One region of the Bacillus vallismortis genome, then DNA from elsewhere that is predicted to be linked to it. Evidence: riboswitches for the same ligand, from Rfam matches in the RefSeq annotation. Region 1 holds a riboswitch; the other holds the start of a gene.
The links. A riboswitch is a leader RNA that binds a small molecule or an ion and turns the genes downstream of it on or off. The one in region 1 is predicted to bind S-adenosylmethionine.
Positions count from the first base shown of each region.

Region 2: linked by a shared signal. The riboswitch ahead of BV11031_RS10170 (phosphoadenylyl-sulfate reductase) and the one ahead of mtnK (S-methyl-5-thioribose kinase) in region 1 are both predicted to bind S-adenosylmethionine.

Region 1 covers NZ_CP026362.1:2,071,828-2,083,709, reverse strand. The annotation lists gene htpX (protease HtpX) at 68-964, shown strand; gene BV11031_RS11275 (TrkH family potassium uptake protein) at 1,139-2,488, shown strand; gene BV11031_RS11270 (hypothetical protein) at 2,642-2,797, shown strand; gene BV11031_RS11265 (hypothetical protein) at 2,800-2,970, shown strand; gene BV11031_RS11260 (acyltransferase family protein) at 3,013-4,035, opposite strand; gene kinE (sporulation two-component system sensor histidine kinase KinE) at 4,288-6,504, shown strand; gene BV11031_RS11250 (methylated-DNA--[protein]-cysteine S-methyltransferase) at 6,501-6,998, shown strand; gene BV11031_RS11245 (hypothetical protein) at 7,089-7,214, shown strand; gene mtnA (S-methyl-5-thioribose-1-phosphate isomerase) at 7,248-8,309, opposite strand; gene mtnK (S-methyl-5-thioribose kinase) at 8,317-9,510, opposite strand; SAM riboswitch class I at 9,616-9,770, opposite strand; gene BV11031_RS11230 (carbon-nitrogen family hydrolase) at 9,854-10,633, opposite strand; gene mtnE (methionine-glutamine aminotransferase) at 10,728-11,882, shown strand, end outside.
Region 2 covers NZ_CP026362.1:1,862,724-1,874,605, reverse strand. The annotation lists gene BV11031_RS10205 (dihydroorotase) at 1-52, shown strand, start outside; gene BV11031_RS10200 (carbamoyl phosphate synthase small subunit) at 49-1,143, shown strand; gene carB (carbamoyl-phosphate synthase (glutamine-hydrolyzing) large subunit) at 1,128-4,343, shown strand; gene pyrK (dihydroorotate oxidase B electron transfer subunit) at 4,340-5,110, shown strand; gene BV11031_RS10185 (dihydroorotate dehydrogenase) at 5,110-6,045, shown strand; gene pyrF (orotidine-5'-phosphate decarboxylase) at 6,014-6,733, shown strand; gene pyrE (orotate phosphoribosyltransferase) at 6,730-7,362, shown strand; SAM riboswitch class I at 7,507-7,612, shown strand; gene BV11031_RS10170 (phosphoadenylyl-sulfate reductase) at 7,773-8,474, shown strand; gene cysP (sulfate permease) at 8,486-9,550, shown strand; gene sat (sulfate adenylyltransferase) at 9,599-10,747, shown strand; gene cysC (adenylyl-sulfate kinase) at 10,760-11,353, shown strand; gene cobA (uroporphyrinogen-III C-methyltransferase) at 11,452-11,882, shown strand, end outside.

The sequences.
Region 1 (11,882 bases):
TTTTCAAACAGATGTTTTATAATTTAAATATACAGGTTCTTTTGAACTTAAAATAACGGAGGTTATTATGGCGAAACGAATTTTTCTGTTTATTTTAACAAATATTTTGGTGCTTACCACAATCGGGATCGTTTTATCTGTTTTAAGCTCGGTTACCGGAGTCGGGACGTACTTTACCGCTGATGGCGGTATCAATCCTATTGCGCTCCTTGTGTTCAGTTTAGTCGTTGGTTTTGTCGGCTCCTTTACGTCTCTTGCGATGTCCAGATGGATGGCAAAGACGATGATGGGCGTCAAAGTGCTGAATCCGGAAAAACACACGCTCAGTTACGAAGAACAGCAATTGGTTGATCGTGTTCATCGGTTAAGCCGTTCTGCCGGTTTAACGAAAATGCCGGAGGTCGGCATTTACCGGTCGCCTGAAGTGAACGCATTTGCGACTGGACCGTCAAAACGCCGTTCTCTTGTGGCAGTGTCGTCAGGGCTGCTGGAGCAAATGGATGATGCCGCGGTTGAAGGTGTGCTTGCCCACGAGGTCGCGCATATCGCTAACGGTGATATGGTAACGATGACGCTTTTACAAGGTATCGTCAATACCTTTGTCGTCTTTTTATCCCGTATCGCAGCATGGATTGCAAGCCGTTTTGTCAAGGAAGACCTTGCGCCGATCGTTCATTTTATTGCAGTGATTGTCTTTCAGATTGTCTTTTCCATTCTCGGCAGCCTTGTTGTGTTTGCGTACTCACGCCATCGTGAATTCCACGCTGACAGAGGAGGAGCCGATCTGGCGGGCAAGGATAAAATGATTCACGCGCTGCGTACGCTTCAGAGCTATTCTTCCCGCATTAAGGAAGACGATCAGGCAGCTGTTCAAACATTAAAAATTAATGGTAAGAAGCACTCTTCGCTTTTCTCTACTCACCCTGATTTGGATGAGCGAATCAGACGGTTAGAAGCTAAATAAAACAAACATCTTGTTCCTCTGAGAGAACCTCTCAGAGGTTTTTTATTTTATCCTTTGACTAAAATGATAAAAAAATAAGCAAGTTAAGAAAATGTTGCGTAAAAGCCTTTAAAAATGTGTCCAATATCTTTAGAATAATTACCGTACTTAAAAAGAGAGGCAGAAGGATTTTACATGAAATTAAAGTTTGGAAAATTGATACAGGCATTGTCGCCGGCCCAGCTGATCGCTGTTTATTACTTTCTAGCGGTGACGGTTGCAGTTATTTTATTGAGCCTTCCTGTAGCCCATAAACAAGGGGCAGAGTGGTCTTTTATCGACGCTCTGTTTACAGCAGTGAGCGCCGTAAGTGTCACCGGGCTTTCTGTTGTGAATACCGCTGATACATTTAGCTCAACAGGAATTGTTATTCTTGCGTTTGTTCTGCAGTTTGGCGGAATTGGCATTATGACATTAGGCACTTCTGTTTGGCTGTTAATGGGCAAAAGAATAGGATTAAAAGAACGGAAATTAATGATGATCGATCAAAATCAATCACAATTTTCTGGGATCGTAAATCTCATGAAACAGATTCTCTTTCTCATATTATGGATTGAGTTCTTTGGCGCGATCATTCTTGGGACATATTTTTTAACCTACTACGATTCCATTCAAGATGCTTACTTGCATGGTTTTTTTGCCAGTGTCAGTGCAACCACAAATGCTGGTTTCGATATAACAGGCAGCTCTCTAATTCCATATCGGCATGATTATTTTGTGCAATTTATTACACTGTTATTGATCGTTTTCGGAGCCATCGGTTTCCCCGTTTTAGTGGAAGTGAAAGACTTTTTGTTTTCAAAAAACCGAAGATATCCGTTTAGCTTATTTACAAAAATTACAACTAGCATGTTTGGCGCGCTTGTTTTGTTTGGTTCTATAGGAATCTATGTGCTTGAAGCAAATCATTTGTTTGCCGGTAAATCGTGGCATGATATTTTATTCCTTTCTCTATTTCAATCAACGACAACAAGGAGCGGAGGGCTGGCCACGATTGATATCAGCCAGCTGTCTGACCCCACTCTGCTGTTTATGAGTGCGCTGATGTTTATCGGAGCGTCGCCAAGTTCAGTAGGGGGAGGCATACGGACAACGACTTTTGCCCTGACTCTTCTGGCGCTGTTTCATTTTGCCCGCGGCAATAAGTCAGTAAAGGTATTCAAACGGGAACTGCATCCTGCTGATCTCATGAAGTCGCTTGTTGTCGCCATGATGGCGATCCTCCTCGTTTTTGGCGCGACACTCATACTTACGATTACAGAAGAGCATTCATTGCTGGAGATTCTATTTGAAGTGTGCTCAGCGTTCGGTACAACCGGTCTGTCACTTGGAATTACTGCTGATTTGAGCAGCGTTGGAAAATGTGTCATTATGATTTGCATGTTTATCGGGCGAATCGGTATTCTGACCTTCCTGTATTTGATCGGAAGAAAAGAAATTGAAGCGAATTATCATTATCCGAAGGAAAGAGTGATTATCGGATAGAAAAACACCGCATGTTGTGCGGTGTTTTTTAATTGCCAAAAAAAAGATGTGTGCCTCTGTTTCAGTTGGAGAACCTAACATCTACAGGTGGCGGTTTAGCGCTCCTGCATCATTTAACGAAAAAATCTCTAAAAACAGGCAAGGAGGATTCGTATGAAGCGCAAAGCCGAAGTCGATGAAGCCATTAAAAATAACAATACACCTACCGAGAGCATGGACCCGAATTCATTTAAGACCCAGTATCATGACAACCCGAATTTTAGAGGTGCAAACCGCAATTCCAAACAGGGCCGGCAAGGAGGCATGTGATTTTGAAGAAAAACCGCCATAGCAGAGATATGCAAAATCATAAAAAGCCTATGAATAAGCAGGTGCTGGAGGAAGAATTCTCAAGTGAATTAGGGGATTACAATGCCGGGAAAATCATCGAGACACTAGAAATCACAAAGCCTGAAAAGAAAAAAGAGAACAAACAAAAATAAAAAAAGACCTCTTAGGCGGAGGCCCGCTTAAGAGGTGCTTTCCTATTTTAAATAAGCATTTTTGCCCGTTCCTCTGACAAATTGCAATAAGTTGGTCATTCTCAGCTCAATGAATGGCTGAGCCACTGTCTTAACAAAATTGCTGGAGAGGATTGATGTCAAGGCTGCCGTTAAAAGCAAGAGAATCACTAAGCTTTGATAGTCAGCAAGCGAATCCTCAAGCCCGACCTGTCTCAGAGTTTTAATAATGAACCCATGAAGCAAATACACGTAAAAAGTCCGGGTTCCCCATTTCGTAAAGAAAAACCTCTTTTGCGGAACGAGCGCTAAAAAACTGAAGGTTGCCGCAAAGGCGAGTACATACCAGCCGATTCGGGAAAGCCCGCTTGCCAAGGTAACGTCTCCAAACGAAGAATACGGTTTAGAGCCGAACAGAAAAGAATAGTCAAAGTCAATGCCCCAGCAGATGACGAATACGGCGGCAAGCACCCCAAGCGCGATTTGTTTGCCTCGCTTGGACCTCAATAAATCAAAATGATGTTTATTCAAATAAAACCCGACAAGGAACATCGGCAAGAATACAAATGTTCGCGACAGGCTCAGCGTGCTGCTGACAAAGTCTAGATAACCGATCAGCACGGCAATGCCGCAGCTGACAAACAGCGCCCACAGCTTTGAAAGCTTTGAAAAAGGATAAAGCAGCAGGTTCCAAAAAAATAAGCTTACGAGAAACCATAACGACCATTGCGGATCAATCGGATTCACATTTGCTATGCTTTCGTCTTGCATCATGTAATAAAAGACGGAATAGATGATTTGGAAAATCAAATACGGAATAATCAGCTTGACCGCCAGCTTTTTCACATAACCGGCGCGTTTGAAGCCTTTCGCGAAATAACCGGAGACAAGGATAAAAGCAGGCATGTGGAATGTGTAAATGAACTTGTAAAGGTAGAGCATAAAGTTGTTATCATGAATAAAAGAACGAAGAATATGACCGAATACAACAAGGAATATCAATAAGAATTTGGCATTATCAAAATAACTGTCACGCGATTTACTCATAGCATCACCTTCTCTTTCATCAGTCACTAAGAGATTATTCCCTGCTGGTATCTATTTTAAAATAAAAGAGGAAAAACGAATGAAAAAAACAGCTGATTGTTAGGACGATGTAAAGTGGTGGTAAGGAACGTAGAAAATGTCTTCGTTATGTCATCACACTGAAATTTTCTGAAACTTATAGGGCAAATGAAGGAAGTTTCCGCATTTTGTAGAAATATTGAGGGATAGGTTTTGAAGAAGGAGTGTACGCGCATGGAAACTCTTGATGCCCAGACAAATTCAGAGCTGCGGGAAGAACTGAAGCGCCTCAAAGAAGAAAATGCACGGCTGAAAAAGGAATTGAATCAGCATCAAGTGATTGTCAACAATACGCTCGATGCTATTTTTATATGTGATAATGAATTGCGAATCGTTCAGGCCAATGAAGCCACGGAGAGGATGCTTCAAGTTGATTCGGAAGACTTGAAGAATCGCTCCGTTTTGGATTTTTTGTTTTCTATTCCAAAGGATGAGCTGAACCTTGCTGTAAAGAAGTTTTTTAAGAAAGGTTTCCTATGGAAGGAGGTGCCGGTCAGGCTTGATGGCGGAGCGATAAAATACATAGAGTTTCTGGCCAAAAGAGGAATTGGCGAGGATTTCTTTTTTGTTGTCATGAGAGATATATCTTCCAAGAAGATTCTGGAGCGGGAATTCTCTATGAATGAACAGCTGTTTAAGGACTTGTTTGACAGAGCTGTTGACGGAATCGTCCTGTTTGATAAAGATGGCGGTTTTATTGACGCCAATTTGTCCTTCTGTAAAAGTTTTGAAATCAATCAAAATGAGCTGTCTCATTTATCATTATATGAATTCATAGACAGCGGCTCACATAAAGATTTCGATAATACCTGGAAGACGCTCAACCGCAAGGGAAAAGCGAAGGGGGAGCTGCCCGTCAAGCTTCGTTCAGGAGTCCATAAGCTATTTGAATTCACGATTACATCTAACATCATCAGCGGTTTTTATATGTCCATTATGAGGGATATCACAGAGAAGCGGTCTATGGAGCTTCAGCTATTTAAAAGTGAGGAGCGTTTCAGAGAAATATTTGAAAATGCGATGGACGCCATTATCATCTGGTCAAATGACGGAAGAATCGTGAAGGCGAATCAATCCGCCTGTAAAATCTTCGAGCTGCCGATGAATTTGCTGTTGAAACGAAAGCTTTGTGATTTTCTCGTTCATTCGCAGCGCAAATACAGCATAACGAAAAAGAAATACGCAAAATACGGAGAAATTAGAGAAGAGATGCTGTTTCAAATGGGGAACGGCCAGTTTAAAGAACTCGAATTTACGTCAAAGCGAACCATACTCGAAAACCAGCATCTGACGATATTAAGAAATGTCAGCGACAGAAAGCGGATGGAAAAAGAGCTTCGGGAAAGCGAGCTGAAATTCAGAAAAGTGTTCAACGGCTCAATGGATGGCAATGTATTGTTCGACAATCAATACAGGATCATTGACGCCAACCCGTTAGCAAGCAAAATTCTAGGCCTGTCACATGAAGAGATAAAAAAGCACAGCCTGTTAGATATTATCTCTTCGTACGATATAGAAAACCTTGCATCACCGGCAAGACAGATTAATTTTGATGAAATGGACAACGAAATTCCGTTCTTGCTGAGCAGCAGCGATAATAGAAAACTTGAATTCTCATTTAAACGAAATATTATTCAAAACATGAACCTGGCTATCTTTAAAGACGTAACGGAGCGAAAAGAACTGGAGGAACGCCTGCGCAAGTCGGATACCCTTCATGTTGTCGGCGAACTCGCTGCCGGCATCGCTCATGAGATCAGAAATCCGATGACAGCACTTAAAGGCTTTATACAGCTCCTGAAAGGAAGTGTGGCGGGAGACTACGCCCTTTACTTCAACGTGATCACCTCAGAGCTAAAGCGCATCGAATCCATCATCACCGAATTCTTGATTTTAGCCAAGCCCCAGGCCATCATGTATGAAGAAAAACATGTCACCCAAATTATGAGAGACACCGTAGACCTCCTGAACGCGCAAGCCAATCTCAGCAACGTACAAATGCATCTTGATTTAATGGACGACATTCCTCCCATCTACTGTGAACCGAATCAGCTAAAACAAGTATTTATCAATATATTAAAAAATGCCATCGAAGTGATGCCTGACGGCGGAAACATCTCAGTTACGATAAGGACTTTGGATCAAGATCATGTTCTCATTTCCTTAAAAGACGAGGGGGTCGGAATGTCAGAAGATAAAGTAAGGCGCCTAGGTGAACCGTTTTATACGACAAAGGAACGGGGAACTGGACTTGGGCTAATGGTAAGCTATAAAATTATTGAAGAACATCAAGGCGAGATCATGGTAGAAAGCGAAGAAGGCAAGGGCACCGTTTTCCACCTTACACTTCCCGTCAGACAGAATGCTGAAGAAAGAAGGACTGATGAATGAGCTACTATACGACAGCGGAAACGCCTCTCGGGGAACTTATCATTGCCGAGGAGGATGGCCAGATTACCCGTCTATTTCTCAGTCAGGAAGATTGGATGGATTGGAAAGAAACCGTTCAGCACACAGAACACAAGGAAACGCCATGTTTAGCGGAAGCGAAAGCCCAGCTTCATGACTATTTCGCCGGCGAAAGAAAGACATTCTCTTTGCCGCTCAGCCAAAAGGGCACCCCTTTTCAGCAAAAAGTGTGGAAGGCGCTGACGATGATACCATACGGAGAATCGAGAAGCTATGCTGACATTGCCGCTGCGGTCGGCAGCCCGAAAGCGGTGCGCGCCGTCGGACAGGCGAATAAGCGAAATGACCTGCCAATTTTCGTCCCATGCCATAGAGTCATCGGCAAAAACAGCGCGTTAACAGGATACGCCGGGAGCAAAACCGACCTTAAAGCATTTTTGCTGAACATCGAGCAAATCTCCTACAACGAAAAATAAAACATATGGCACGTTCCCTTTTTTTACTGCCCGACATATCATTTTATTAAGTTAAAAAAGTTGGTCTGATGAAAAAGGAGGACAAAGCCATTGAAGCCGAGCCGCTCTGAAAAAATTGCCGGTTTTGCCAAACTGTTTGTGAAACTGCATATCTTATCAAGCGCTCAAAAAGATGAAATCATTCATATCAATAAAAATAAACAAAAAAACCGCTGACTCGGCCCATAATGAGCAAAGTCCAGCGGTTTTTTAGTGAACCTTTTCGCCTTGGAACAGCTGTTCAATTTCTTCTTCATAGTTACCGGTCATAATCCCTTTTTCTGTGATGATTCCTGAAATGAGATGATGCGGTGTAATGTCAAAAGCGGGGTTAAAGACAGGCACATCGGATGGTGCGGTCCGGACTCCGGAAATCTGCCTTACTTCCTCTGGATCCCGTTCCTCTATCGGAATATCAGCGCCGCTTTTCACTTTTGTATCAAATGTAGATAATGGTGCGGCGACAAAAAACGGAATATCAAAGGCATTTGCTAAAATCGCGAGACCGTATGTTCCAATTTTATTTGCCGTATCACCGTTCCCAGCAATTCGATCGGCTCCGACGATGACGGCGGAAATTTGTTTTTCCTTCATCGTATGAGCAGCCATGCTGTCTGTAATCAGAGTGACATCAATGCCCCCTTGCATCAGCTCCCACGCAGTAAGTCGTGAACCTTGAAGGACTGGCCTTGTTTCACAGGCGAAAATATGCAGTCCCAAATCCTTTTGTTTGGCCAAGTAAAATGGAGCGAGCGCCGTTCCGTAGCGGCTTGTCGCTATAGAGCCTGCATTGCAGATCGTCATAATCCGGTCGCCTTTTTTGAAAAGCTGCAGGGCGTTTTGGCCGATCATCCGGCACGTTTCCTCATCCTCGACCTGAATCTGAATCGCTTCATGGACAAGGTTCGTTTTTGCTTCATTTACGGAAATGGCATTTTCGATCGATTGGCTCAGTCTCTCAAGGGCCCAAGATAAATTAATGGCTGTAGGCCGTGAACGGTTTAAATACTGTTTGATGCCATCAAGTTTATGGCGGAATTCCGTGACATCATCTGTTTCAATGTCTTTGGCGGCAAGCGCAAGTCCAAAGGCAGCCGTAATGCCGATGGCGGGAGCGCCTCTTACTTTGAGTGTGACAATGGCGTCAAATACAGCCTCTTTGGTCGTCAGTTCCAAATATTCCGTCACTTCCGGAAGTTTTTGCTGATTTAAAATGAGTATAGCTGTTTCCTTCCATTCAACAGAACGAGGAACAGCAAATGAATGGGTCATGAATGGATCATTCCTTCACAAGTAGCTTGAATAATTCAATAACATCCGTGATCGTTGTGAATTCCGAACGTTTTTCGATAAAGGCTGTGCCGGTTTCAAGCGCCAGCCGTTTTCTGTCGATTCGTTTATCAAACGGCGCGATTGTATCCAGATCAGCCACATGGGAAAGGCCGATCGTCCGGCGTATCAGCTCGCAGCCCGCAAAACCGATCGCCTCTTCAAAAATATGGCTGAACGTATCAGTAAGGTAACCGTCGATTTTCGCGTAAACATCGAGACTGTCTTTCTCCCAAGCTTTAGTGAATGTTTCTTGAAACGTTTCCCAGACCTGCTTGGCATGGTGATATAACGGCTCTCTGTCAGCTCCGTCACGGCTGAGTGCATTCAACAATAAGTTGGCGATAAATTGGCCAATATCAAAGCCGATCGGTCCGTAAAAAGCAAATTCAGGATCAATCACCTTTGTGTTATGTTCGCTGGCGAAAATGCTCCCTGTGTGCAAATCACCATGAATCAGCGTTTCTGCAGATGTTAAAAAAGACTTTTTAAGTTTAGCCGCTTCGATTTTGACGCTGTCATTTCTCCAGAGCTTTTCGACAAAAGGACGAAGCTCTTCTTCAAAATCATTTGTGTCATGGTCAAAGAAAGGGTCTGTAAAAACAAGCCTTTCCGTAATGTCGCACAGCTCCGGATTTGTAAACTGTTTAACAAGCTGTTTTTTTACCTTAGGTTCAAGCGAGTAATCTGAAGAATAGAAAAGGGTCTTGCCTAAAAATTCACCGATGTGCTGTGACAGGTGCGGATAGGTTTCACCTTCAATGAGCCCTTTTCTTGCGATCTTCAAATGAGAAAGATCCTCCATGACGGTAACCGCCATTTCTGTGTCAGAATAAAACACTTTTGGAACGAGATGAGGGACATGCTCGCCTTGGCGGATGAGAGCGCTGCTTTCGATTCTGGCGCGATCGATTGTCAGCGGCCAGCTTTCTCCGACGACTTTTGCATAAGGAACCGCCTGCTTAATAATCAATGCTCTGTCATGTTCTTGATCATAAATATGAAAAACGTAATTTAAGTTGCCGTCGCCGATCTCCTGGCATGTCAGCGTGCTTTTGCTTGGAAATAAGCCAAGCTTCACCGCCAACGCCACAGCGGAGCTTTCATTTAACGTTTCGTATAAAGGTGTTTTTGTGACTGCCATTGTCATAACCTCCAATTATGTAATCTCTTTGATATGTTTGCAGCTGAATGGCCGTAAAAAAGCCTCCTTCTCAGAGAGAAGGAGGCTTAACATTTATGTCCGCCTCTCTTATCTCTCAGATCAGATCTGAAGGAATTAGCACCGTGCCTTAGAGACAAGCGTCTCGGCGCGAACAAGATGCGCCCCATTTCACAATGGAATTACGGTCGGTTGCTGTTGGGGTCAAAAGGCCAAATCCCTCGCCCAACTCTCGATAAGAGAATATATTCACTTGTTAAACAATTCTAATTTATCAGTTGATGAACATAGTAACAGGTGTTTTAGTGAGTTGTCAATCTATTTTTTAATATAAATCTTTTCTGATATCATCGAAAACAGGGATGCTTTCCCGAACTTCAACGCTTTCCTGAAGGTTAATTTCCGCACGCACAACGCCTTCTTCCCGGCCGCCTTCAGCAAGTACACGTCCCCATGGATCAATAATCAGGCTATGCCCGGCAAATTCATGATCTGGATTTGACCCAGTGCAATTGCAGGCAGCGACAAAGCATTGATTTTCGATGGCCCGCGCAATAAGCAGGCTTTTCCAATGATCAAGGCGGGGAAGAGGCCATTCCGCAGAAATAAACAGCACGTTGGCGCCTTTTGTCGTATGTTTTCTGATCCACTCCGGAAAACGGATATCATAACAGATCAATCCTGAGCTTTTGACGCCATCAAGCTCAAAATATCCATCTTCGGAGCCGGCTGATAAATACACATGCTCATCCATCAGCTGAAAAAGATGGGCCTTCCTGTACTCTTTAATGATTTGTCCTTCCTTATCCGCAATGTACATTGTATTATAAACATCGGAATCCTTTCTGACAGCAACCGATCCGGCGACAATATGGACGCCATGTTTTTTTGCTGTTTTCTTCAGCCAGCTCTGAGCAGAACGCCCGTCTTTATCGGCGATCTCATCAAGGTTGGCCAGATCATAGCCGGTCGTCCATAGTTCAGGAAGAACAAGAACATCCGCGTGTTTGCTTTCTTTTTCGATAAAGAATTCAGCCTTTTTGATATTTTCTGAAGGCTTTCCGTATGAAATATCAAATTGCAGGCAAGATATGGTCCATTTCATCTTTTGATCACTCCACATTTTTCTTTACTTTTTTCATTTAACCATATATGATGATGGACTATCATTTCAAGATTTTTTTAGAAGGTGAGAATAGATGAAATTTGAACAGTCTCATGTATTAAAGGAGCTGCCTAAGCAATTCTTCGCTTCTTTGGTGCAAAAAGTGAACCGAAAGCTTGCAGAAGGACATGACGTCATCAATCTCGGACAGGGAAATCCGGATCAGCCGACTCCGGAACATATCGTCGAGGAAATGAAACGAGCCGTTGCTGATCCTGACAATCATAAATACTCGTCTTTTCGCGGCTCATACAGCCTGAAATCAGCAGCGGCGGCATTTTATAAAAGAGAATACGGCATTGACCTTGACCCGGAGACGGAAGTCGCTGTATTATTCGGCGGAAAAGCCGGTCTGGTTGAGCTCCCGCAATGTTTGCTGAATCCCGGAGATACGATTTTAGTTCCGGATCCGGGCTATCCTGATTACTGGTCAGGTGTGGCACTCGCGAAAGCGAAGATGGAAATGATGCCGCTCGTAAAGGACAGGGCGTTTCTGCCTGATTACAGCAAATTCCCCGCTGAAGTGAGAGAACAGGCGAAATTGATGTACTTGAATTATCCGAATAATCCGACTGGAGCTGTTGCTACCTCCGGTTTTTTTGAAGAAACCGTGAGTTTTGCAAAAGAAAACGGGATTTGTGTTGTTCATGATTTTGCTTACGGCGCTGTAGGATTTGACGGCTGTAAGCCGTTAAGCTTCTTGCAGACTGAAGGTGCGAAGGATATCGGCATTGAAATTTATACGCTGTCAAAAACGTATAATATGGCGGGGTGGCGGATCGGCTTTGCCGTCGGAAACGCTTCGGTCATTGAAGCGATCAATCTGTATCAAGACCATATGTTTGTCAGTCTTTTCAGAGCGACTCAGGAGGCTGCAGCGGCGGCACTGCTAGGTGATCAAACGTGCGTGGCGGAGCAAAATGCCCGATATGAAAGCAGGAGAAACGCTTGGATTGCGTCATGCCGGGAGATCGGCTGGGAAGTGGCTGCTCCGGCAGGTTCTTTTTTTGCATGGCTGCCCGTGCCTGAAGGCTATACTTCCGAGCAGTTCTCAGACCTTTTGCTGGAAAAAGCGAATGTGGCCGTTGCGGCTGGAAATGGTTTCGGTGAATATGGCGAGGGCTATGTCAGAGTCGGGCTGCTGACAAGTGAAGAAAGACTCAAAGAGGCCGCTTATCGAATTGGGAAG
Region 2 (11,882 bases), 210 kb from region 1:
CACAATTGCGGCAGGGAAGCTTGCTTATGAAGAGGGGAGACTTGTCAAATGAAGAGACGATTAGTACTGGAAAACGGAGCGGTATTCGAGGGAAAAGCCTTCGGAAGCTTAGAACACAGCATGGGAGAAGTCGTTTTTAACACGGGAATGACAGGTTATCAGGAAATTTTATCTGATCCTTCTTACTGCGGGCAGATCGTAACATTAACGTATCCGCTTATTGGGAATTACGGCATTAACCGTGATGATTTTGAATCCATTACCCCTTTTGTAAAAGGGCTGGTCGTCAAAGAATTGTGTGAACTGCCTTCAAACTGGCGTTCCGCATACACTTTAGACGAATATTTAAAAATGAAAAACATTCCAGGACTGCAGGGGATTGATACAAGAAAACTGACAAGAATGATCCGCACATCAGGCGCGCTGAAAGGAACATTCGCTGCACCAGATGAAGATATAGAAGCAGTGCTGAAAAGGCTCACTGAAACTGAACTCCCGAGACATCAAGTATCCCAAGTATCAGCCAAAACAGCATATCCGAGCCCGGGAAGAGGCAAGCGTATCGTCTTGGTTGACTTCGGCATGAAGCACGGCATTCTTAGAGAGCTGAACAAACGGAAATGCGACGTTATTGTTGTGCCTTACAACATTACAGCGGAAGAAGTGCTTCAGCTGAAACCGGACGGCATCATGCTTTCTAATGGACCTGGAGATCCGAAAGATGTGCCTGAAGCGATTGAAATGATCAAAGGTATTCTCGGAAAAGTGCCATTATTCGGAATATGCCTCGGCCACCAGTTATTTGCGCTGGCGTGCGGAGCGAATACTGAAAAAATGAAATTCGGCCACAGGGGCTCAAACCATCCGGTAAAAGAGCTGGCCACCGGAAAAGTAGCTTTAACATCCCAAAACCATGGCTATACAGTGTCATCCATCAGCGAAACAGAGCTGGAAGTGACACATATCGCAATTAACGACGATACGATTGAGGGGCTCAAGCATAAAACATTACCGGCATTTACGGTTCAATATCATCCCGAAGCTTCGCCAGGCCCTGAGGATGCCAACCATCTATTTGACAGATTCATCGAAATGATCGAAACAACAGAGAAAGAAGGGGAAGCGGTATGCCAAAACGTGTAGACATTAACAAAATTTTAGTAATCGGGTCTGGACCGATCATCATCGGCCAAGCAGCAGAATTTGACTATGCGGGAACGCAAGCCTGCCTTGCGTTGAAAGAAGAAGGCTATGAAGTCATCCTTGTCAACTCAAACCCTGCCACGATCATGACAGATACAGAAATGGCTGACAAGGTTTACATCGAACCGCTCACTCCTGAATTCCTGACGCGAATCATCAGAAAAGAGCGACCGGATGCGATTCTTCCTACTCTTGGAGGCCAAACCGGCTTGAATCTTGCGGTTGAGCTTTCTGAAAGAGGCGTGCTGGAAGAGTGCGGCGTCGAAGTGCTTGGAACGAAGCTGTCTGCGATTCAGCAGGCTGAAGACCGCGACTTGTTTAGAACACTGATGAATGAGCTGAATGAACCGGTGCCTGAAAGTGAGATCATCCACTCCCTGGAAGAAGCAGAAGCCTTCGTCAGCCAAATTGGATTCCCTGTCATTGTCCGCCCGGCATATACATTAGGCGGAACAGGCGGCGGCATCTGCTCGAATGAAACTGAGCTGAAAGAAATTGTTGAGAACGGCTTAAAATTAAGCCCGGTTCACCAATGTCTGCTTGAAAAAAGCATCGCCGGCTATAAAGAAATCGAATATGAAGTCATGAGAGACAGCCAAGACCACGCCATTGTCGTTTGTAATATGGAAAATATTGATCCGGTCGGAATCCATACTGGCGACAGCATTGTTGTCGCGCCGAGCCAAACGCTCAGCGATCGCGAATATCAGCTCTTGCGGAATGTATCATTAAAACTCATTCGCGCGCTTGGAATTGAAGGCGGGTGTAACGTACAGCTCGCTTTAGATCCAGACAGCTTCCAATACTATATTATTGAGGTAAACCCGCGTGTCAGCCGTTCATCCGCTCTTGCGTCAAAAGCGACGGGATATCCGATTGCGAAGCTTGCTGCTAAAATTGCCGTCGGCCTTTCGTTAGATGAAATGATGAATCCGGTAACAGGAAAAACATATGCAGCATTTGAACCGGCTCTTGACTATGTCGTCTCCAAAATTCCGCGCTGGCCGTTTGATAAGTTTGAATCAGCAAACAGAAAGCTCGGCACGCAAATGAAAGCGACAGGAGAGGTCATGGCGATCGGCCGCACGCTCGAAGAGTCACTGCTGAAGGCTGTGCGTTCACTGGAAGCGGATGTGTATCATCTTGAATTGAAAGACGCTGCTGACATTTCAGATGAGCTTCTTGAAAAACGAATTAAAAAGGCCGGTGATGAACGCTTATTCTACTTAGCTGAAGCGTACAGAAGAGGCTACACGGTAGAAGATCTCCATGAATTTTCCACAATCGATGTTTTCTTCCTGCATAAGCTGTTCGGAATCGTACAGTTTGAAAAAGAACTGAAGGCAAAAGCGGGCGATAAGGATGTGTTGAGACAGGCAAAAGAACTCGGATTCTCTGATCAGTACATCAGCCGTGAGTGGAAAATGAAAGAATCGGAGCTTTATAGCTTAAGAAAGCAAGCGGAAATTGCGCCGGTATTCAAAATGGTAGATACGTGTGCTGCGGAATTTGAATCAGAAACGCCATACTTTTACAGCACATACGAAGAGGAAAATGAATCTGTCGTTACAGAAAAGAAAAGTGTGATCGTGCTTGGTTCCGGTCCGATTCGAATCGGTCAGGGTGTTGAGTTTGACTACGCAACTGTTCACTCTGTGTGGGCGATTAAACAGGCAGGCTATGAAGCCATTATTGTCAATAACAACCCGGAAACCGTTTCAACAGACTTCAGCATCTCAGACAAGCTGTATTTTGAACCGCTTACGATTGAAGATGTCATGCACATCATTGATCTCGAACAGCCAATGGGGGTTGTCGTACAGTTTGGCGGACAAACTGCCATTAACCTGGCAGACGAGCTTTCTGCACGCGGAGTCAACATCCTTGGGACTTCATTAGAAGATTTAGACCGTGCGGAAGACCGGGATAAATTTGAACAAGCGCTTGGAGCTCTTGGTGTTCCGCAGCCGCTTGGCAAAACAGCGACATCAGTTGAGCAGGCGGTCAGCATCGCGAGTAACATCGGCTATCCGGTATTGGTGCGCCCTTCCTATGTACTTGGCGGCCGGGCGATGGAGATTGTGTATCATGAGGAAGAGCTGCTTCATTACATGAAAAACGCAGTCAAAATCAATCCGCAGCACCCTGTATTAATTGACAGATATTTAACCGGGAAAGAAATTGAAGTGGATGCAGTATCTGACGGTGAAACAGTTGTCATTCCGGGAATTATGGAGCACATTGAACGGGCGGGCGTTCACTCCGGAGACTCAATCGCGGTTTATCCGCCTCAGTCTCTCACAGAAGACATTCAGAAAAAAATTGAACAATACACGATCGCATTAGCCAAAGGGCTGAACATTGTCGGGTTGCTCAATATCCAATTCGTGTTATCACAAGGCGAAGTGTACGTGCTTGAAGTCAATCCAAGATCAAGCAGAACCGTACCGTTCTTAAGTAAAATTACGGGTATCCCAATGGCGAACCTCGCCACAAAAGTCATTCTCGGCCAAAAACTGGCTGCGTTCGGCTACGCCGAGGGCCTTCAGCCTGAACAGCAAGGGGTGTTTGTAAAAGCACCGGTCTTCTCCTTCGCTAAGCTGAGAAGAGTGGACATTACGCTAGGCCCTGAAATGAAATCAACTGGTGAGGTCATGGGGAAAGATTCCACCCTTGAAAAAGCGCTCTATAAAGCGTTGATTGCTTCAGGCATTCAAATCCCTAACTACGGTTCCGTGCTTTTAACAGTGGCTGATAAGGACAAAGAAGAAGGGCTTGCTGTCGCTAAGAGGTTTCATGCGATCGGCTACAACATTTTAGCGACGGAAGGAACGGCAGGTTATCTGAAAGAAGCCTCCATTCCAGCGAAGGTCGTCGGAAAAATCGGCCAGGACGGCCCGAACTTGCTTGATGTGATCAGAAACGGAGAAGCGCAGTTTGTCATCAATACGCTGACAAAAGGAAAGCAGCCGGCAAGAGACGGATTTAGAATCAGACGTGAATCAGTAGAAAACGGTGTTGCCTGCTTGACGTCATTAGATACGGCAGAAGCGATATTGCGAGTGCTTGAAAGCATGACATTCCGTGCTGATCAAATGCCGGCAGTCAACACAAATCAGGAGGCGGCAGTCACAATATGAAAAAAGCGTATTTGACAGTATGTTCTAACCAGCAAATTGCAGACCGGGTGTATCAAATGGTTCTGAAAGGGGAACTTGTCCAAGGGTTTACAACCCCGGGGCAGTTCCTCCATCTTAAAGTGAGCGAAGCGGTTACGCCTCTTTTGCGAAGGCCAATCAGCATCGCCGACGTCAACTTTGAAAAAAATGAAGTCACCATCATTTATCGAGTAGATGGGGAAGGGACAAGACTCTTATCTCTGAAGCAACGAGGGGAACTTGTGGATGTCCTCGGACCATTGGGAAATGGCTTTCCTGTCAATGAAGTCCAACCCGGAAAGACGGCTTTGCTGGTGGGAGGCGGTGTAGGTGTGCCGCCTCTCCAAGAGCTGTCGAAACGCTTGCACGAAAAAGGGATAAAGGTCATACACGTGTTAGGATTCCAATCGGCAAAGGATATTTTTTACGAAGAAGAGTGCCGGCAATACGGGGACACATATGTCGCAACAGCTGACGGAAGCTATGGGGAGACCGGATTTGTCACAGATGTGATAAAACAGAAAAACTTAGAGTTTGATATTCTTCTTAGTTGCGGGCCGACACCGATGCTGAAGGCGTTAAAGCAGGATTATGCCCATAAAGAAGTTTACCTGTCCATGGAGGAACGAATGGGTTGCGGTATTGGGGCATGCTTCGCGTGTGTGTGCCACACAAACGAAAGTGAGACATCCTACGTAAAAGTATGTCTCGACGGACCTGTATTTAAAGCTCAGGAGGTGGCGCTGTAATGCTAGAGGTGAAATTGCCGGGACTTGATTTGAAAAATCCGATCATTCCTGCATCAGGCTGCTTCGGTTTTGGAAAAGAGTTTGCGCGTTTTTATGATTTATCTTGTCTCGGAGCCATTATGATCAAAGCGACGACAAAGGAGCCTCGCTTCGGGAATCCGACCCCAAGGGTAGCCGAGACTGGCGCTGGAATGCTCAATGCGATCGGTCTGCAAAACCCGGGGCTGGAAAGCGTTTTGCAAAATGAGCTGCCATGGCTTGAGCAGTTTGATACGCCGATCATCGCCAATGTCGCAGGTTCCAAAGTCGAGGATTATGTACAGGTCGCGGCGAATATCGGTAAAGCGCCCAACGTTCATGCACTTGAGTTGAACATTTCCTGCCCGAATGTGAAAACAGGCGGAATCGCTTTTGGCACGAACCCGGAAATGGCTGCCGATTTGACAAAAGCGGTTAAAGAGGTTTCAGATGTGCCCGTTTATGTGAAGCTTTCTCCGAATGTGGCAAATATCACAGAAATTGCATCAGCGATCGAAGAGGCGGGAGCGGACGGTCTTACGATGATTAACACACTAATCGGCATGAGGCTTGATTTAACATCAGGCAAGCCGATATTAGCGAATCAAACAGGCGGGCTCTCCGGACCTGCTGTGAAGCCGGTTGCCATTCGCATGGTGTATGAAGTCAGCCAGGCTGTCAACATCCCGATTATCGGAATGGGAGGCGTGCAGACGGCAGAAGATGCACTGGAGTTTCTTCTCGCAGGAGCAAGCGCGGTCGCTGTCGGAACGGCAAACTTTGTGAATCCTTTTGCATGCCCGGACATGATTGAACAGCTGCCATCTGTATTGCGCCAATACGGCTATGAATCAATTGAAGAATGTATCGGAAGGAGCTGGAACCATGAAAAACGACCTGCCCATCATCGCGCTTGATTTTGCATCAGCTGAAGAAACACTTGCGTTCTTAGCGCCTTTTCAGCAAAAACCGTTATTTGTAAAGGTTGGAATGGAGCTTTTTTATCAAGAAGGGCCGTCGATTGTTAAACAACTAAAAGAAAGAGAGTGCGAGCTGTTTTTAGATTTAAAGCTTCATGACATCCCGACCACTGTGCACAAAGCGATGAAGCGCTTAGCCGCTCTTGGGGTAGACCTCGTCAATGTTCATGCGGCCGGAGGCAAAAAAATGATGCAAGCAGCTCTGGAAGGCTTAGAAGAAGGGACGCCATCCGGGAAAAAACGCCCTTCCCTTATCGCGGTAACCCAGCTGACAAGCACATCTGAACAAATCATGAAAGATGAACTGCTGATCGAAAAGCCTTTGATTGACACGGTCGTCCACTACAGCAAACTAACAGAAGAAAGCGGATTGGATGGAGTGGTCTGCTCTGTTCATGAAGCAAAAGCCATTTACCAAGCGGTGCCGTCTTCATTTCTGACTGTCACTCCAGGGATCAGGCTGTCAGAAGACGCTGCGAATGACCAAATCCGCGTAGCGACACCTGCAATTGCAAGAGAGAAAGGGTCATCCGCAATTGTAGTAGGACGCTCGATTACAAAAGCGAAAAACCCAGTAAAAGCCTATGAAGCTGTCAAACTCGAATGGGAGGGATTCAAGTCATGAAGCAAACCATCGCAAAACATTTATTAGACATTCAAGCTGTATTTTTACGCCCGAACGAGCCATTTACATGGGCAAGCGGCATTTTATCGCCAATTTACTGTGACAACCGCCTTACGCTATCTTTCCCGGAAGTCAGAAATGATGTGGCCTCAGGCATCCACAAGCTTGTCGAAGAGCATTTTCCTGAAGCTGAAATGATTGCGGGTACAGCGACAGCCGGTATTCCTCATGCTGCTCTGGCGGCTGACCGTTTGAACCTTCCGATGTGTTATGTGAGAAGCAAGCCGAAAGCGCACGGAAAAGGCAATCAGATTGAGGGAGCCGTGCAAAAGGGGCAAAAAACGGTCGTCATTGAAGACTTAATCTCTACAGGAGGCAGCGTGCTTGAAGCTGCGGCAGCTTTACAAGCGGCTGGCTGTGAAGTGCTTGGTGTCGTCTCAATCTTTACGTACGGGCTTTCTCAAGCGCAGGAAGCGTTTGAGAAGGCAGAACTGCCATACTACTCTTTAACTGATTATGATGCGCTCACACAGGTCGCGCTTGAAAACGGAAATATTCATTCAGGGGATTTAGAAAAGCTGAAAACGTGGAAACGAAATCCCGAGTCAAAAGATTGGTTTAAAAAATAACAAATAAATTTCGCAGATGCACAGAGGCCTCAAAGCCTTGATGCAGTTGAAAACAGGCCCCGAGGTCTGTTTTTTTATTAATCCTATAAAAAAAGTCGGGTTGACTTATGTTAGAATTGTGCTAAAATTTACTACAAATCTAAAAACTTATCAAGAGCGGCTGAGGGACTGGACCTATGAAGCCCGGCAACCTGCACAGTTTGTAAGGTGCTACTTCCAGCAAAATGAAATCCATTTTGAAAGATAAGGGCTGCATGCTGTTCTTGTCTTTCTTTCCGCCGGATCGAAAGTTTTTTATTTTAAGAGGAAGAAGGGATGGCGGCAATCACCGCAGCCGCGCATGACATTACAATTGGAAAAAGGCAATCAGCAGAAAGCGACTGTTTGTCTCCGAAAGGAGGAAAGAAGAAATGTTAACGTACGATAATTGGGAAGAGCCAACGATTACATTTCCGGAAGACGATCCTTATAAAGGAGCGCTGTCAGTTTTAAAGTGGGCATACGGCCATTACGGCAATCAGCTTGTTTATGCCTGCAGTTTCGGAATTGAGGGAATCGTTCTGATTGATTTAATTTATAAAGTGAAAAAAGACGCAGAGATTGTGTTTCTTGATACAGGACTTCATTTTAAAGAAACCTATGAAACGATTGAACGAGTGAAAGAGCGTTGCCCGGGTCTTCATATCATCCTGAAAAAACCAGATCTCACGCTTGAGGAGCAAGCTGGTGAATATGGCGACAAACTGTGGGAGAGAGAACCGAATCAATGCTGCTATCTCAGAAAGATCGTTCCTTTAAGAGAGGCGCTTTCGGGACATCCGGCCTGGCTTTCCGGTCTGCGCCGTGATCAAGGGCCGAGTCGTGCCAATACGAATTTCTTAAACAAAGATGAAAAATTCAAATCAGTAAAAGTATGTCCGCTTATCCACTGGACTTGGAAAGACATTTGGAGATACACATCCCGGAATGAGCTGGACTACAATCCGCTTCATGACCAAGGATATCCAAGTATTGGCTGCGCGCCTTGTACCGCTCCAGCTTTTACTGCAGAGGATTTACGCTCAGGAAGATGGAATGGTATGGCGAAAACAGAATGCGGACTGCATGAATAAGGAGCTGTAAAATGGAATTAGCCGCTATTTTATTTAGCTTGTTTTTCGCGATGAATATTGGTGCAAGCGGCGCTGCAGCTTCGATGGGAGTTGCTTACGGCTCTGGAGCCATCAAAGAGAAAACATACGCTTTAATTCTGTGCGCAGTCGGTGTGCTCGCTGGAGCGGTCATTGGCGGGGGCGAGGTTGTAAAAACCATCAGCTCTGGGATTATCCCTGAGCAGACCATTACACTGACGGTTGTTTGCATTATTATTGGAGCCGCTGCGCTGTCACTCTTTACAGCTAACCTGCTCGGCATTCCTTTGTCGACAAGTGAAGTAACGGTCGGCGCTGTTGTCGGCGTGGGAGTGGCTTACAAGGTATTGTTTGTGAACAGCCTTCTGGTCATTGTGTCGTTTTGGATTTTTGTCCCGCTGTTCGCTTTCGGTTTCACATATTTCGTGTATAAGCTGTTTCGTTATTTTAAGATTGAATTGAAATCGTCTAAAAAGCAAAAAATCCTTGGCATTGCGTTGTTAGGTGCCGGATTTTTCGAAGCGTTCTCTGCTGGCATGAACAACGTGGCGAATGCCGTTGGCCCGTTAGTTGCGGCCGGTGTGCTGGATGTCGCGAAAGGAACCTGGTACGGAGGGGTTTTTGTTGCACTTGGCGCGCTGTTATTAGGCCGGCGGGTATTAGAAACAAACGGGAAGAAAATTACGAGATTTTCAAAAGGAGAGGGCATTCTCTTATCCAGTACAGGAGCGGGACTGGTGATCATCAGTTCTGTATTTGGGATGCCGGTGCCTTTGGCTCAAGTCACGTCATCGTCTATTATCGGAATAGGCATGGCAAAAAACGGTCCGAATGTGTTCCATAAACAAGTTGTTCAAACGATGCTGAAGGTATGGATTGTATCGCCGTTTTTATCTTTATCGATTTCTTATATGCTCGTATCCTTGTTTTTAAAAGCGGATTATTATGCAATCTTTATCATGGTAAGCGTGCTCTTAGCGACGGTGGGTGCCGTCAGCCTGACGAAGGCCATACGTAAAGAGAGGCGATCTGTCCATGAACAAGGCGGGGGAATCTGATTATTAATCTGAGTTTTTTTATATGTTAACTAGGAGGAAGTGGATATTATGAGCTTAGCACCTCACGGAGGAACATTAGTAAACAGAGTAGATGAATCATATGATATAAGCAGCATTCAAAAAGAAATTGAACTTGATTTGATATCTTTTGCAGATTTAGAGTTAATTGGAATCGGCGGGTACAGCCCGATCGAAGGCTTCTTTAATGAAGAAGATTACGTATCTGTTGTTGAAAACATGCGACTTTCTTCCGGTGTTGTCTGGTCTCTCCCGATCACGCTCCCGGTCAGCGCTCAAAAAGCAGCTGATCTGTCAGTCGGTGAAACGGTAAAGTTAACGTATGAAGGAGAAACATACGGCGTGGTACAAATTGAAGACCTGTACGTGCCTGACAAACAAAAAGAAGCAGTCAATGTGTACAAAACAGACGATCAGAAACACCCGGGTGTTAAAAAGCTGTTCAGCCGCGGCGATACATATGTGGGCGGACCGATCACATTGATTAAAAAAGCTTCAAAACAGTTCCCTGAATTTACGTTCGAACCGGCAGAAACTAGACGCCAGTTTGCAGAAAATGGCTGGAATACAATTGTCGGTTTCCAAACAAGAAATCCTGTTCACAGAGCACATGAATACATTCAAAAAACCGCTCTTGAAACAGTAGACGGTTTGTTTTTAAACCCGCTGGTAGGTGAAACGAAATCTGATGACATCCCAGCTGACGTGCGGATGGAAAGCTACCAAGTGCTTCTTGACAATTATTATCCGAAAGATCGCGTGTTCCTTGGTGTCTTCTTAGCAGCGATGCGTTATGCAGGGCCGAGAGAAGCGATTTTCCACGCGCTTGTCAGAAAGAACTACGGCTGCACGCATTTCATCGTCGGGCGCGACCATGCTGGTGTAGGCGATTATTACGGAACATATGAGGCGCAGGAGCTGTTTGACACATTTAAACCTGAAGAACTCGGGATTACACCGCTAAAATTCGAGCACAGCTTCTTCTGCAAAAAATGCGGAAATATGGGAACAGCGAAAACTTGCCCTCACGGCAGAGAGCATCACGTCATTTTATCAGGCACTAAGGTGAGAGGCATGTTGAGAGACGGTGTGCTGCCGCCTGCTGAATTCAGCCGCGCAGAAGTCGTAGAAGTATTGATCAGAGGAATGAAGAAAAAAGAAGAAGCAGGCGTATTTTAAGGGGGACTGGCAGTGACAAATCGCGATATCGTATGGCATGAAGCCTCTATTACAAAAGAAGAGTACCAACAAAAAAACAAGCACAAAAGCTCCATTCTCTGGCTGACAGGATTAAGCGGTTCAGGTAAATCAACGATTGCCAATGCCGCTGCAAGAGAACTGTTTGAGCAGGGCTATCAAGTCATTGTTCTGGACGGAGATAATATTCGGCACGGTTTAAATAAGGATCTTGGTTTTTCTGACGAAGACCGAAAAGAAAACATCCGCCGAATCGGAGAGGTGGCGAAGTTGTTTGTCCAGCAGGGCACCATTGTGATTACTGCTTTTATCTCTCCTTTCCGTGAGGACAGGGAACAGGTTCGCCAGCTTGTAGGAGCAGGCGAATTCAATGAGGTATACATTAAATGCGATCTCGATATTTGTGAACAAAGAGATCCGAAAGGGCTCTACAAAAAAGCAAGAAACGGGGAAATTCCTTTCTTCACAGGAATTGATTCTCCTTATGAAGAGCCGGAAGCACCGGAACTCATTCTTGATTCAGGACAGCATGACCGTGAAGCTTGTAAAAACCAGCTGATTGAGTTTGTTGAACGAAAATTGAGCTAATATGATCTGCTGTGTTCTTTACAGATGCCGGAATGCAAGCGAGAACAACATGACAGTGAATGTTTCTGGAAGAACTCGAATAGATCGGGGGAAATACGATGGGGAAAGTATATATTGTAGGAGCGGGTCCCGGTGACCCTGATCTGCTGACAATTAAAGCACTGAAAGCCATTGAAAAAGCTGATGTCATCTTATATGACAGATTAGTAAATAAAGAAATTTTACAATATGCCAAAGAGCAAGCAGACCTGATCTACTGCGGGAAGCTTCCAGATTTTCATACGATGAAGCAGGAAACCATTAATCGATTTCTTGTGAAGTATGCGCAAAAAGGGAAAATCGTTGTCAGATTGAAAGGCGGAGACCCTTTTGTGTTCGGCAGAGGGGGAGAAGAAGCGGAATGCCTCTCTGACAACGGAATTCCGTTTGAAATCATCCCTGGCATTACATCAGGAATTGCGGCAGCGGCTTACGCGGGGATTCCTGTTACTCATCGAGATGCGGGCTCTAACGTCGCTTTTGTAACGGG